Regions from separate parts of the Streptomyces sp. NPDC021020 genome, predicted to be linked through region 2. Evidence: riboswitches for the same ligand, from Rfam matches in the RefSeq annotation. Region 2 holds a riboswitch; the other holds the start of a gene.
The links. Region 2 has a riboswitch for fluoride ahead of ACH4SL_RS06930 (inorganic diphosphatase). Riboswitches for the same ligand answer to the same signal wherever they lie in the genome.

Region 1: linked by a shared signal. The riboswitch ahead of ACH4SL_RS11665 (DUF2180 family protein) and the one ahead of ACH4SL_RS06930 (inorganic diphosphatase) in region 2 are both predicted to bind fluoride.

The regions. Positions count from the first base shown of each region.
Region 1 is NZ_JBIRQQ010000003.1:747,440-754,465, reverse strand. It holds gene ACH4SL_RS11670 (LamG-like jellyroll fold domain-containing protein) at 1-2,771, opposite strand, end outside; gene ACH4SL_RS11665 (DUF2180 family protein) at 2,906-3,112, opposite strand; fluoride riboswitch at 3,288-3,370, opposite strand; gene ACH4SL_RS11660 (MFS transporter) at 3,725-4,924, shown strand; gene ACH4SL_RS11655 (hypothetical protein) at 4,955-5,500, opposite strand; gene ACH4SL_RS11650 (DUF211 domain-containing protein) at 5,497-5,781, opposite strand; gene ACH4SL_RS11645 (phosphotransferase) at 5,984-6,784, shown strand; gene ACH4SL_RS11640 (DNA glycosylase AlkZ-like family protein) at 6,781-7,026, shown strand, end outside.
Region 2 is NZ_JBIRQQ010000002.1:585,612-592,637, reverse strand. It holds gene ACH4SL_RS06955 (proton-conducting transporter membrane subunit) at 1-507, shown strand, start outside; gene ACH4SL_RS06950 (NADH-quinone oxidoreductase subunit C) at 504-2,024, shown strand; gene ACH4SL_RS06945 (ferredoxin) at 2,024-2,809, shown strand; gene ACH4SL_RS06940 (proton-conducting transporter membrane subunit) at 2,806-4,863, shown strand; gene ACH4SL_RS06935 (universal stress protein) at 4,917-5,366, shown strand; fluoride riboswitch at 5,426-5,492, shown strand; gene ACH4SL_RS06930 (inorganic diphosphatase) at 5,685-6,194, shown strand; gene ACH4SL_RS06925 (DUF190 domain-containing protein) at 6,191-6,544, shown strand; gene ACH4SL_RS06920 (hypothetical protein) at 6,588-7,026, shown strand, end outside.

The DNA of each region.
Region 1 (7,026 bases), on a different contig from region 2:
TTACCCGCACCGATCTGGAGTCCGCGCCGCGCGTCCCACGCGGTGGTGTACGGGGTCGTGCCGACCAGCTGCCCGTCGATGTACATCCGCAGGTTGTGGTCGACGCCGTTGTAGCTGCCCAGCAGGTGGTACCACTGGTTGGCCACCACCCCGCCGGCCGTCGACGGCATCGCGCGGACGGGTGTCGCCGAGGCGGTGTCGGCGGTGAACTGGTTGAACACCCACCGGTTGTAGTCGTACGAGTAGTACAGCTCGAAGCCCGGCGAGTGGTTGCCCGGCTGCGCCGCGACGATCGCCGCCGTCGTCGGCATCCGGTCGAGCTTGACCCACGCGCCCACCGAGAAGCTGCTGTTGGTGTGGACGGTGGGGATGTCGGACTCCAGGTAGGAGGTTGTTCCGTCGAGTTGGACCGCGGTGCCGGTCCTGCCGGGCGCCCCCAGTGCCGGGGTGCCCACCAGGCTCAGCGTGCGGTCCTCGGCCGTACCGGCGGCCTGCGTGGCACCGGCGGGGTCGTCCATCTGCCACTCCGCCTCAGCGGGTTGGCCCTCCTTCACGCGGAATTGGTACACCTCCGGCTCGCTGGGATTGCCGGCGCTGTCGAAGGCCTGCGCGGTCACGAAGTTCGTACCCGGATGGGTCGGCCGGAAGGTCGCCGACTTCGCGGCGCCGCCGGTCGTCGGCAGCGTACGGGAGCTGTCGCACACCGCGTCGCGGTTCAGGCCCCAGCAGTATTTGACGACGTCCGTGGACGACGACTTGAAGGTGAAGGTGCCGTCGCGGCCGACCCCGTCGTACGTCGGGTCGTTCGGGTCGGCGTCGTTGATCGCCGGGTAGTCACCGGAGGTGATCACCGGACCGTTCGGCACGCTCGTGTCGTACACCCAGTAGCAGTCGGTCGCCGAACCGGCGTACGACCACGGCGAGTAGCTGTAGTACGTGCCCTGGTCGTAGTCCACCACCCGTGCCGACCAGCCGATGGTCTTGTTCTTCGGGATCGTCACGCCGCCCGGGGCAGCGGTCAGGGTGATGGAGAACGTCGAACCGGACTTCTTGGGGCCGATCTTCGCCGACGTCCAGTGCGTCACGAAGCCCTTGCCGTCCCCGGCGTCCCAGCCGAGGTGGAACTGGACGGCCACCTCGTCCCCGTCCGGGTCCTTGACGTTGCTCGCCGTGAGCGAGGGCAGCTTGCCGATGTGCACCGGGCTCGACGGGCTGTGACACGTCCCGCCCGGACTCATCGTCAGCTGCGACATGGCCAGTTGCTTGGGCGGCGCGTTGTAGTGCACCCGCAGGTACGCGTCGTCGGAGAAGTGCTTCCAGCCCAGCCCGTCCGACTCGTCCGCCGCCCGCAGCCCGAAGGTCGTCGTGGCGTAGTTGTGCGCCGCCGCGTACTGCATCCCGGCCTTGGCGTTGAACTCGACGTCGGAGGCCGCGCAGCCGCTGTAGCCGTGCGCGACGGTCTTGGTGTCCAGCTTCTGGGTCCAGTGGTCCGCCGACGAGGTCCACGTCGTCTGCGGGGTGAAGCCCGTCGTCCGCCACAGCTCGATCGGCTTGGCGGTGCAGGACGCCGACCAGGTCTCGTGCCCGACGAACGTGGCGTCCAGGATCGTCTTCCCGGCGAACTTCGACGTCGGGAAGGAGTAGAAGAGCCGCTTGACGTCGTTGGGGGCGCAGTAGTCCCAGTCGCAGTCGCCCACGCCGGAGTCCGAGTTGCCGTTGAAGCGGTACTGCGGGCTGTTCGCCCAGTACTTCGACACCATCGTCCAATCCCCCGCCTTCGGCGTGTAGGTCAGGGGGTCGATGTACAGCGGGTACGCGGTGCTCGCACCGGTCAGCAGCGACCGGTCCGGCGTCAGCGTCAACTGCGAGGCTTCCGGGTCGACGGCGACGGCGATCGGCGCCGTGCGGGAGGACTCCGTCGGGCCCTCCGCCGCATCGGCGGGCTTCGCGGCCGGGCCGCTCGCGGCATCGCCGTCGGCCTGCGCCTTCGCCGTCCTCCCGGTGCCGGTCGCGGTGCCGGTCGCGGCACCGGAGTCCCACATGACCGGCGCGGCCGCGGCGAACACCGTGCCGCCGCCCGCGGTGTCGGTGGCCGCAAGGCCGCCGTCCGCCGTCTTCGCCAGGGTCAGCCCCTCGGTCCGCGTCCCGAACGTCAGCCGCTCCAGCGCCGGGTTCTTCGCCGCGGCGGCGGTGTTGACGACCAGCACCTCGTGGAAGCTGTCGGTGTCGGCGCGCATCTGCAGATCCACACCGGGCAGCACGTCCTTGTACGTCGCCGTGTCGCCGCTGAGCGTCGGGGCCGGAAGGGCGGCGGGCCATGTGTACGACAGGCTCCGCCCCGCCTGCTCCATCGTCACCAGCGGGGCGTTCCCGCCGCCGGAGAGCGTCAGGCCCACCGCGGCGACCGCCGGGCCGACCGTGCCGTCCGGCCGCCTGACCAGCGTGTTGTCGACCGGCTTCCACGTCCCGCCCACCCGGGCCCGGACCGGCCGCAGATGCTGGTCGGTCTCCAGACCGCCGCCGGGCGTCGCGTACGTCTCGCTCGACTCGTCCCGCAGCGACGTCACCTCGACCCGTTGGCCCGTCGACGCCGCCTGTGCGAGAGCCGCCGACTCGCTCGCCGCGGCCTGCGGCTGCGCCGCCCGGCCCGACGCCGGTGCCTTGCCGGGGGCCTGCGTGGGTGCGGCCGCGGCGCCGGTGGCCAGCGGCTGCACCATCCCCACCGCCAGGCCCGCCACGACGAACGCCGCCAGCGCCCCGCCCCTGCTCATGAATCCGCCTCGACCGGCCACGCCGAACCCCATGGACCTACCCCCCCAGGCAGCAACCGCTTACACGGACCAGCGGAAAGCCTGCGGCACGCACAATGAGCACGTCAAGGCTTTCCTGCGGTGGGTCCCGTCACTCACACGGTGGTCCGTGCCGCGGTGCACGTGGGGCAGTGCATCTGCCGGGCGGCGTTGGGCAGCGTCCTCACCCCCAGACCGTTCAGCCGCTCGACCGCCAGCGGTGAACTCGTCGCGTGCGCGGCGCACATCGCCGCGCCGCAGCTGGTGCAGACAGCCACCGCGTCGCAGACACGGCCTTCGGAGTCGCAGTCGAAGCACTTCATGGGGGACCGTCCGTTTCAGGTGAGGAGCGGGAACGCGACGACCGGCGCCGGCCGCGCGGACGGGAGGTCCGGGCGTGGCCGCCGCCGTCGACGCACGAGCGCGGGAAGGGGACGCGGGGTGCTTGGTGGGGGGAACGATCACCGGCACCTCCAGCGCGGGCGGGCATCACTGACTCAGCGGTCAGGAGCCATCAGCCGTGGAGGGCGGTTCGGGCGGACGCGGAGTCGGCCCAGGCGGGGTCCATCGCCAGGATTCGAGTGAACCGCGCGGCATGTCGCAGGTCAAGGGCTCCCGCGGCGCAGAGCCCGCATTGCACCCGAGCGGCGGCACGGCCCCGCGGGAGACGCGTCCGCAGCTCGCCGGGCTCCGGGCACGGCCCCGCGGGACACGCGCCCGCAGCTCGCCGGGCTTCCCGCGCCCAGGTGCGATGATCCTGGAGGAGGCCGAGGCGGTCCGCTGCGCCGCGGCCGCGACCGCCGCGACCGGCCCGGGGTTCCTGTCCCCTCGTCACGGAGGACTCCCGCCATGGCCGAATCCGTCCGCACCCCCGCACGGCGGCCGCGGCCCCGGCCGGGGGCGAAGCGCGCGGGAGCACCCGGCCGGGGAAGGACGTGAGGGCGCCCGGCCCCTCGGCCGCCGACGGCGTGCGTCGCTCGGCGCTGCGGTTCGTGCTGCTCATCGGCGTCGTCAGCATGTTCTCCGACATGGCGCACGAAGGTGCCCGCAGCATCACCGGCCCCTTCCTGGGCACGCTCGGCGCGAGCGCCGCCGTCGTCGCCGCGGTGGCGGGCTTCGGGGAACTCCTCGGCTACGCGCTGCGCTCCGTCGTGGGGTTCGTCGCCGACCGCACCGGCAGGTACTGGCCCATCACCCTTCTCGGCTACGTCGTGCAGATGGCCGCCGTGCCCGCCCTGGCGCTCGCGGGCAACTGGCAGGTCGCCGCGGTGCTGATCGCCGCAGAACGCGGCGGCCGGGCGATCCGCAACCCGGCCCGCGACGCCATGCTCGCCCACGCCACCGGAGAGCTGGGCAGCGGCTGGGTCTTCGGGGTGCGCGAGGCGCTCGACGCGGCCGGTGCGACGGTCGGCCCGCTGATCGTGGCCGCCGTCCTCGCCACCGGCCACGGCTACCGCGCGGGCTTCGCGATCCTCGCGGTCCCGGCGCTGCTCACCGTCGTGGTGCTGCTCGGCGCCCGGCGGCAGTACCCCGACCCCGGCGACCTGGAGGCCGGGGAGGAGATCCCCGGCCGCCACGGCATCCCGCGCGTCTTCTGGCTCTACCTGCTCGCGATGGGCCTGATCGCCCTCGGCTACGCGGACTACCCCCTCATCGCCTTCCACTTCAGCACCGGCCATGTGATCTCCGCGGACTGGATCCCGGTGCTCTACGCGGGCGCCATGGCCACCGAGGCGGTCGCCGCGCTGGTGCTGGGACGGCTCTTCGACCGCGTCGGGCTGCTCACCGTCGTCGGGGCGACCGTCCTCACCGCCGCGTTCGCGCCCCTGGTCTTCCTGGGCGACGCCGCCCTCGCCGTGGTCGGGGTGATCTGCTGGGGTCTCGGCATGGCCGTCCAGGAGTCCGTCGTCAAGGCGGCGGTCACCGGCATGGTCGGCCGCGACAGGAGGGCATCCGCCTACGGTCTCTTCGACACGGGCTTCGGCGTCCTGTGGTTCGCCGGCAGCTTCGTGCTGGGCGTGCTGTACGACCACTCGCTCGACGGCCTGGTCGTCTACTCCGTGGTCGCCCAGCTCGCGGCGCTCCCCCTGCTCCTGGCCGTCCACCGCAGGACGGCGCCCCGCGCTCCGGCGTGACCCCGCGTCACCTCCTCCACAGCGCCGTGATCAGGCGATGTGCAGCCACACCCCGAGCCACGTCACCGCCACGCCGCCGCAGCCCAGGGCCGCCGCCCAGCGCCCCGGACGGTCGGCGAACAGACGCCCCAGGATCGCCCCGAGCCCCGTGAGCACCGCCACGGCCAGCACGGCCACGATCCACGAGGCACCCGGAGCGGCCGCCCCGACCAGCAGCGGAAGGGCCGCCCCGGCGAAGCTCGCGGTGCAGGCGAGCGCGGTGGCCAGCAGGGAGCGCTCCAGTGCCAGATGCCCCAGCCGGGTGGTGGCCAGGTGCCCGCGGGCCGTCAGGTTCAGCTCCTTGGAGGCGCGCACCAGGTACGAACGCCGTTCGGCGTAGTCGGCGACGAAGACCGCGAACGCCGACGTGGCCAGGGCCACCGCTCCCACCCGAAGGGCCAGCTGGTAGGTCACCGGAGAGCCCCCGCCCACCAGCGAAGCGGCCGTCAGGGTGAGCGCGTTGAGCAGACCGTCCATCAGGCCCAGCACGAGGGGCAGCTGACTGCGCGCCACCAGACGCCGTACGCGTCCGCTCATCGCGACCGCGGCTTGCTCTCCAGCGTGTACGCCCCGGCCACGACCTCGTCGATGCTGTGCACGACGGCACCGGTGTGCTCGATGGCACGCATCAGGGCTTCGACGTCGATGTCGTCCCCCTCGATCGTGACGTCCGTGCCGACCGTCTCGATGTCGATCTCCGTCACGCACACGTTCACCGCCTGCACCCCGGCGGAGGCCTCGATGGTCCGGGCGAGATAGACGAGGTCGGGCTCGGTGACGGTCTTGTCGACGTCGAGAACCAGTCGCCGGATGGGCATCGTGCGCTCCTCACCGCTCGGGCCGGGCACCCGCTCCTGATGTCCGCCCCGCAGAGTTCGTTCCCGGGCAGAGCAGGATGCCGCGTCCGGACAGCATGCCGGAGCGCATCCCGCCACGCCGGGAACCCAACGACCCCCCGTGCGTGTCGCCGGGGACGCCCACGGCGGGCCCGTGACGCGGCGCCGGCTGTACCGTGATCGGATGATGGAAGACGGCGCGACCGAGCAGGGCAGCGTCACGGCGGTGCTCCGGATCGGCGAGACCGTCCGCCGGCCGCGGCGCCGCTGGACCCCGGCGGTGCACGCGCTGCTGGAGCACCTGGAGGCGGTCGGCTTCAGCGGCGCGCCCCGGGCGATGGGCACGGACCAGGAGGGCCGGGAGATCCTGTCCTTCCTCGCCGGCGACGTGGCGATGACGCCGTGGCCGGAAGTCCTGCTGTCGGCAGCCGGAATCAAGGCCGTGGGCAAATGGCTGCGGGACTACCACGCGGCCGTACGGCACTTCCGGCCGCCGGACGACGCGCGGTGGTACGCGCCCGACGCGGCCTGGCGCCCGGGCCTGGTCGTCCGCCACGGCGACCTGGGCATGTGGAACTCGGTGTGGCGGGACGGCGGCCTCATCGGATTCATCGACTGGGATTTCGCCGAGCCGGGCGAGGCGGTCGACGACCTCGCCCAACTCGCCTGGTACGCCGTCCCCCTGCGACCCGACGAGGTGGCCGCCCGCTGCGGGTTCACCGGCGGTGTGCCGCGGGCGGAGCGGCTGCGCCTGCTGTGCGCGGCATACGGGGGCGGGTTCGCGCCGTCCGAGGTCCTCGCCGCGCTGCGGCGGCTCCAGCTTCGGGAAGCGGCGCGGGTCAGGGAGCACGGTGCCGCCGGCCTCGCCCCGTGGGACGTCTTCCTGCGCAGGGGGGACGCCGAGGAGATCGACGCCGAGCGCGCCTGGCTGGGTCTGCGCGGCCGGGAATTCCAACTACCTCCCGTGGTAACGTCCTACCGGTGAAGGTGACGGCTGAATCCGCGCGACGCTTCCTCTTCGCACGGCACTTTCTCAGCCCCGCACGGGCTGTTTCCGGTGGGCCGGACGCGGTGCTCAAGGTGCTTCACCGATTCGGGTCCGTCCAGTTCGACCCGCTCGCGGTCGCCGGGTTGAATCACGATCTCATGCTGCATGCGCGTGTCGCCGACTACGATCCCGTCTGGTGCGAGGAACTCTACCGGCGTCGTGAGATCTTCGAGGTGACC
Region 2 (7,026 bases):
CGGCTCGCCTCCGCCGGGGTGCTGCTGCACGTCCTGGCGCACGCGGCCGCCAAGGGAAACGCGTTCATGGGCGCGGGCGCGCTGGTGCGGACGTTCCGCACCAAGGAGATCGCGCACCTGCGCGGCGGTGCGAGCCTGCTGCCGTGGTCGGCGCCGCTGTTCCTGGCCGCGATCCTGGCCCTGTCGGCGATGCCGCCCTCGGGCATCTTCCGCAGCGAGTTCCAGATCGTCGCCGGCGGCCTGCGGTCGCGGGCGTACGGCCCCGCGGCCGTTCTCGTCGTCCTGGTGACCGTCGCCTTCATGGGCCTGGCGATCGCGGCGACCCGCATCGTCCTGGAACCGGCCGCCCGGGAGGACACGCCGCCGCGGAAGGGCGAGCCGAGCGCGTGGATGGTCGCACCGGTGCTCGCCGGGGTGGTGGCACTGCTGGTGCTGGGACTGCACCCGCCCGCGGACCTCGCCCGGCTGCTGGACCGCGGTGCGGCCGAACTGGGAGGCCGGCCATGACGACGCCGCAGCCGACGTCCGCGGGTGGTCCGTCTCCGCGGGGCGAGTGGCGCGACGAGGTGGCCCGGCTGGTCGCCGGACCGCGCGGGGCCCGCTTCGCCGGGCTGTTCGGCTCGGCCGAGGAGGACGGCGCGGTGGGCCTGTCCGCGTATCTCTTCCCGCAGGGTGCGCCCACGGCGCTCGTCCTGCGCACCACGCTCCCGCCGGACGCCCTCACCTACCCCTCGCTCACCCCTGACCTGCCCGCGGCCTTCTGGTACGAGCGGGTCCTGCACGACCTGTTCGGCGTCACACCCGCCGGCCACCCCCGGCTCGACCCCCTGCTGCTGCCCCTGCGGGACCCCGAGCACACGCCGCTGCCCGGCACCGCCCGCCGGCCGCGGCCGCTCGACCCGCAGGAGAGCGCGATCCCCCGCGCCCTGACCGGCCCCGGCGTCTTCACCATCCCGCACGGCCCGGTCCGCTCCGGGGTCACCGAATCCGTCGAGTATCTGGTGGAGACCCCCGGCGAGGACATCCCCCGCGTACAGATCCGCCTCTTCCACAAGCACCGCGGCGTGTCCAAGGCGTTCGAGGGCCGTACGGCCGCCGACGCCGTCCTCGTCGCCGAACGCGTCGAGGGGATCGCCTCCGTCGCGCACGCCCTGGCCTTCTGCCACGCCGCCGAGACCTGCGCCGGCGCGGACGTGCCGTGGGCCGCGCGGCTGGTACGCGTCCTGTTCGCCGAACTGGAACGTGTCGCCAACCACCTCGACGTCATGGTCAGGCTCACCGAGGCCGCCGGGCTGGCCGTCGCGACCGCCCGCTTCGGACTGCACAAGGAGCGGGTGCTGCGGCTCACCGGACGGCTGTGCGGCAGCCGCTTCGGGCGCGGCGTCGTGGTGCCCGGCGGCGTACGCGGTCTGCCCGCCCTCCCGGCCGCCGGTCTCGGCACCGAACTCGGCCGCCTGCACACCGCCGTCATCTCCGACTGGCACGCCGCCATGACCACCCCGTCCTTCCTGGACCGGCTGCGCGGCACCGGCCCGCTGGAGGTGGGCCTCGCCCGCCGCCACGGCGCGCTCGGCCCGATCGGCAAGGCCTCGGGGTGCGGTTCCGACGCCCGCCTGGACCGCCCGTACGACGCCTACGGCTCCCTCGCGCTCGGACCGCCGCCGGAACACCCCGGCGGCGACGTCATGGCCCGCACACGCGTCCGCGGTCACGAGATCGCCCAGTCCTTCCGGCTGCTCAGCCAGGTCGTGGACGAACTGCGCGTCCTCGCCGCCGATCCGCCGCCGGCGGTGGAGCTGCCGGGCGACCTGACCGGAGAGGCGTCCGGCTGGGCCGAAGGGCCGCAGGGCGAGACGCTGTACGTGCTGCGCCTCGACCAGGGGCGGGTGGCACGGTGCGCGCCGCGCTCGGCGTCCTTCCACAATCTCGTGCTCTTCCACGAGGTGTTCGCCGGCGACATCCTCACCGACTTCCCGTTCGTCGAGGCGAGCTTCGGCCTGTCGATCGCGGGGGCGGCCATCTGATGCCCTGGTTCCTGCGCGGCCTGCGCGAGGGCGTGGTGACGACCGCGTACCCGGCCGGGCCCGACCCGTACGCCGCGACCTTTCCCGCGGCCGTCACCGTACGGCGGGGCGTCGCCCCGCTGACCCCGGCCGAGGCCGCCGCGCTGTGCCCGACCGGGGCGATCACCGCCGACGAGGGGGTCACCCGGGTCGACCGCGGCCGGTGCATCATGTGCCGCCGCTGCACCGACCTGTGGCCCGAGGTCTTCGCCGAGGCACCGGGATCCGGCACCGCCGGTGGTCCCCGTTCGGCGCTCGTCGTACCCGGGCAGGCCGAGAGCGACGACGCGCTGGAGAGGATCCGTTCGGACCTGGCCGCCCGCACCCGCCGCTTCCGCCGCTCCCTGCACATCCGGCACGTCGATGCCGGGTCCGACGGCAGCGAGGAGTGGGAGATCGCCGCCCTGACCAACCCCGTCTACGACATCCACCGCCTCGGCATGTTCTTCACCACCAGCCCCCGCCACGCCGACGTCCTGCTGGTCACCGGCGCCGGCACCCGCGGCATGGCGGCGCCGCTGCGCCGCACGTACGAAGCCACCGCGCAACCGGTGGTGGTGGTCGCCGCCGGGACCGACGCGTGCAGCGGCGGCGTGTTCGCCGACTCCTACGCCACCCACGGCGGGCTGGGCTCGCTGACCGATGTCGACGTCTGGGTGCCGGGGTCACCGCCGAGCCCGTTCTCGCTGCTGCACGCCCTCCTGCTGGCCGCGGGCCGGATCACCGGTCAGGGGGCCCGGCGATGAGCACGCTGATCGGTGCCGGCCTGCTGCTGTTCGCCGCGGCAGCCGTGGCGGACCTGGCGCCGTGGCCCGGCGGCGTACGGCGCCCCTGGCAGGCCGCGGTGCCCTACGTCCTTGCGGCCGCCGGGGCCGGCTGCCTCGCCGCGGTCGGCGCCGTGGCGCTCAACACCCCGGGCGACAGGCCGGGGCTGGGCTTCGGGACCTGGCTCGGCTTCGGCAGGAGCGGCCTGGTGGTGGACCCCCTCTCCGGGCTGTTCTGGCTGCTGACGTTCTCGGTGGCCGTCGCCGCGTGCCTCACCGCCGCGGGCTGGGCGCCGGGGCGCGCGGGCGGCCGGGGACCGGCCACGTACAGTGCGGCGGTGCTCGCGGCGGTCGCCGTCGTGCAGAGCGCCGACAACGTCTTCCTGTTCCTGATGGCGTGGGAAGCCCTGACCGTCGGCTTCTACCTGCTCGCCTCGGCCGGGCACCGCCGGCTCGGAGCGGCGGTCGCCACGGCCGGCTTCGGCAAGGTCTCCGGCGCGGCCCTGCTGCTCGGGATGCTGGCGGCCGCCGCGAAGGCCGGCGGATTCGCCTTCGCCGACCTCGCCCGGCTGCCCGCGGGCACCCTGCACGGCACGGTGTGGGTGCTGCTGGTCCTCGGGTTCGCGATCAAGGTCGGCCTGGCCCCGGTGCAGGTGTGGATGCCCCGCGGCTACGCGGCCGCGCCCGCGGGGCTGCGCCCGCTGATGGCCGGGGTCGCGGTCAACGCGGGCTTCTACGGGCTGTGGCGGACCCTCGACCTGTTCGGCCGGCCGCCGGTCTGGCTGGCGGTCGCCCTGCTGGTGGTCTCCGCGCTCACGGCTCTGCTGGGCATCGCCCACGCGGCGGTGCAGAACCGCCTGGAGCGGGTCATCGCCTACTCCAGCGTGGAGAACGCCGGGCTCATCTGCACCGGCTACGCCGTGGCCCTGGTCGGGGTGTGCCGCGACAGCCCGCGGCTGGCCGCGGTCGGGCTGATCGCCGCCACGCTGCAGGTCGTCGCGCACGCCTTCGCCAAGTCGCTGCTGTTCGCCGGCGCCGCGGGGTTCGAGTCGGGTGCGGGAACCGGTGACCTGGAACGGCTGCGCGGAGCGGGACGGCGCCGTCCCTGGGCGGGCGCGGCGATCGCCGTCGGCGCGGTCACCCTGGCCGGGCTGCCGCCGACGGCGGGCTTCGTCTCGGAGTGGTTCCTGCTCGAATCCCTGATGCAGCAGTTCCGGCTGCCCCATCTGCCGTACGCGCTGGCCTTCGCGGTGGCGGGGGCGCTGGTCGCGCTCACCGCGGGCTTCGCCTCGGTGACCTTCGTCCGGATCGTCGGCATGATCGTTCTCGGTCCGCGCCGGGGTGCCGCCCCCGGCCGCGCCGGATGCCGTGACGACCTCGGCCTGCCCGGCCGCCTCGGGGTGCTCGTGCTGATCGTCGGCGGTCTGCTGGTGGCCGCGCTGACGCCGCTGGAGATCCGGGTCGTCGTCCGCGGTCTGCGGCAGCTCGTACCGGCGGAGGCGGGCCGCGGTGCGCTGAAGTCCCCCTGGGCCGTCCAGCCGGTGTTCGGGGACTTCTCCGTCCTGTCGCCGAGCTGGCTGTGGGTCGTGCTGCCCCTGCTCTTCCTGGCGACGGCACTCCTGCTGCTGCTCGGTGCGTCCCGTGGAAGCGCGCTGCGGGTGCGGCGCACCCCCGCCTGGCGCTCGGCCGGCGGCGGGGTGCACGGACAGGACCAGTACACGCCCTTCGGCTACGCCAACCCCACCCGGCGCGTCCTCGCCGGCGTCCTGCTCACCCGCAGCCGCACCGGCCCCGCCCACCCCGCGGCCGCACCGCGGGACGCCACGTCGGCGACAGCGGCGACGGGCGGGGTGATCAGCTACTCGGCGGAGGTGGTCGAGGTCGTCGAGGCGTACCTCTACCGGCCGTTCCGGCCACTCCTGGGAATCCTCGTCGCGGCCTTCAAACGGCTCCAGTCCGGACGGCTCGACGCCTATCTCGCCTACATGCTCGTCGTCCTGGTCGCGCTGCTCGCCCTGGTCGCGGGCTTCGCCTGACCCGGCGCCGCATTCCCGCGCACCCCACGATCCGGCACCGAGGAGAAACCCCGATGACCGCAAGCCCGTTCCACCGCATCCTCGTGGGCTGGGACGCGTCCCCCGCCGCGCACACGGCGCTGACGACGGCGCTGGCCCTCGCCGGCGAGCGGGGAACCGTCATCGCCCGCGCCGTTCTCAACCCGCCGGAGCACATCGAGACCGCGGGTGAGCAGCAACGCGACATCGCTTCCCAACGGCGTTGGCTGGAGGACCGGTTCGACCGGGCCGCGGGCGCCGTCAGCACGTACGGAGCCCATGTGCGCCTGGAATGGGGCGAGCACACCGACATCGCCCGGGAGCTGCGCACCTGCGCCACGGCACACAACTGCGACCTGATCGTCGCCGGCCGGCACGGGGACGACAGCCGCCTGCGTGCCGCGGGGCTCGGACCGGTCGCCCGCGCCCTCGCCCAGGACGCGGACCTGCCCGTCCTCCTCGTCAGCCCCGCGCCCGGCCGCTGAACACGGCACGGCGCCCACGTGTTCGGGACGGCCGGCGGAGCGGGCCGACGGTGTACATTTCCTGTACCGGTGATGGGGCTCACCGCAACCGCGGCCTACGAGGTCGCTGACGGTCCCTGGTTGTTGACGATCGACACGACCAGGAGTCCTCATGCCCGATTCCGCAGTCTCCGTCCGGTTCCCCGCGCGTGCACGCGCCGTCGGGCGCTCCCCCGACCGTTCCTGTTGCCCCGGACACCCGTGTGAAGGCCGCCACGGGTCCGTCCGCGCACCGTGGATCCCGCCGGACCCCTCCGCCCACCGAGCAGGAGATCACTCATGAATTTCACCGTCGTCGTGGAGGTCCCGCAGGGATCGCGGAACAAGTACGAGATGGATCACACACTGCACCGGATCCGGCTGGACCGCATGCTGTTCACCTCCACGCAGTACCCGGCCGACTACGGCTACGTGGAGGGGACGCTCGGCGGGGACGGCGATCCGCTGGACGCCCTGGTGCTGACGGGGGAGCCGACCTTCCCGGGCTGTGCGATCGAATGCCGGGCCGTGGGCATGTTCTCCATGACGGACGAACACGGACCGGACGAGAAGGTCCTGTGCGTACCGGCGCACGACCCCCGTTACGCCGGCCTCCAGGACATCGCGGACGTCCCGGACTTCCAGCGGCTGGAGATCACCCACTTCTTCGAGGTCTACAAGGACCTGGAGCCCGGCAAATCCGTCGAGGGCTCCCACTGGGAGGGCCGGGAGCGCACTTACGAGGAGATCAGGGCCTCGCGCGAGCGCGCGGTCGCCCACGCTGCCGACACCACGGGGAGCCGTCGATGAAGCAGACCGGAAACGCGGTGAAGCTGACCATCTTCCTCAGCGAATCCGACACCTGGCACCACAAGCCCCTGTTCGCCGAGATCGTCCACCGCGCCCACGGCGCCGGCCTGGCCGGAGCGTCGGTCTTCCACGGCGTCGAGGGCTACGGCAGCTCCTCCTCCCTCCACACCGCCCGGTTCCTCTCCCTCAGCGAGGACCTGCCCGTGGCGGTGGTCGTCGTCGACTCCGAGGAGCGGGTACGCGGCTTCCTTCCGGAGCTCGACGAGCTTCCCGCGCCAGGTTTGATGATCATGGAGGAGGTGGAAGTGGTCCGCCACGTCGGACGGGACGGCGGGGGCGGGGATGTCTGACGGACAGGCACGCGCCACACCGTCGTCGCGGAGGACCCCTGCCATGGCCGAGCCACTGCCCAGCGTGCTGTTCACCGACGCCGCGGACGCGGCGCTCCCCGCGGCCGGGGAGCCCTCGTTCTTCGGCGACCTCAACCTCGACCAGGTCGTCCGCGACCTCACCGCGGGCCGCAAGGACCACGATCTCGCGCCCTTCTTCCACACCCCGATCCGCACCCTGGAGACGGTCGCCCACCGTCAGGCGGTGTTCCGGGATCTGGAGGACCCGGACCTCGTCGCCGGTGTCGCGGCCTTCGGGAGCCGGATGCGGGAGGCGCGGCAGCAGTTGCGGCAGGCCCACCGGCTGCACCACCCCTACCAGCGCGAGAGCTGGTTTCTGGACGCCGTCGGCACGTACTGCCGGGCGGTCGGGGAGGTCGCGGAAGTCCTCGACCGCGGCGACCTGCGGTCCGCCGGGATGGCGGCGGTCCGCGACCACGTCG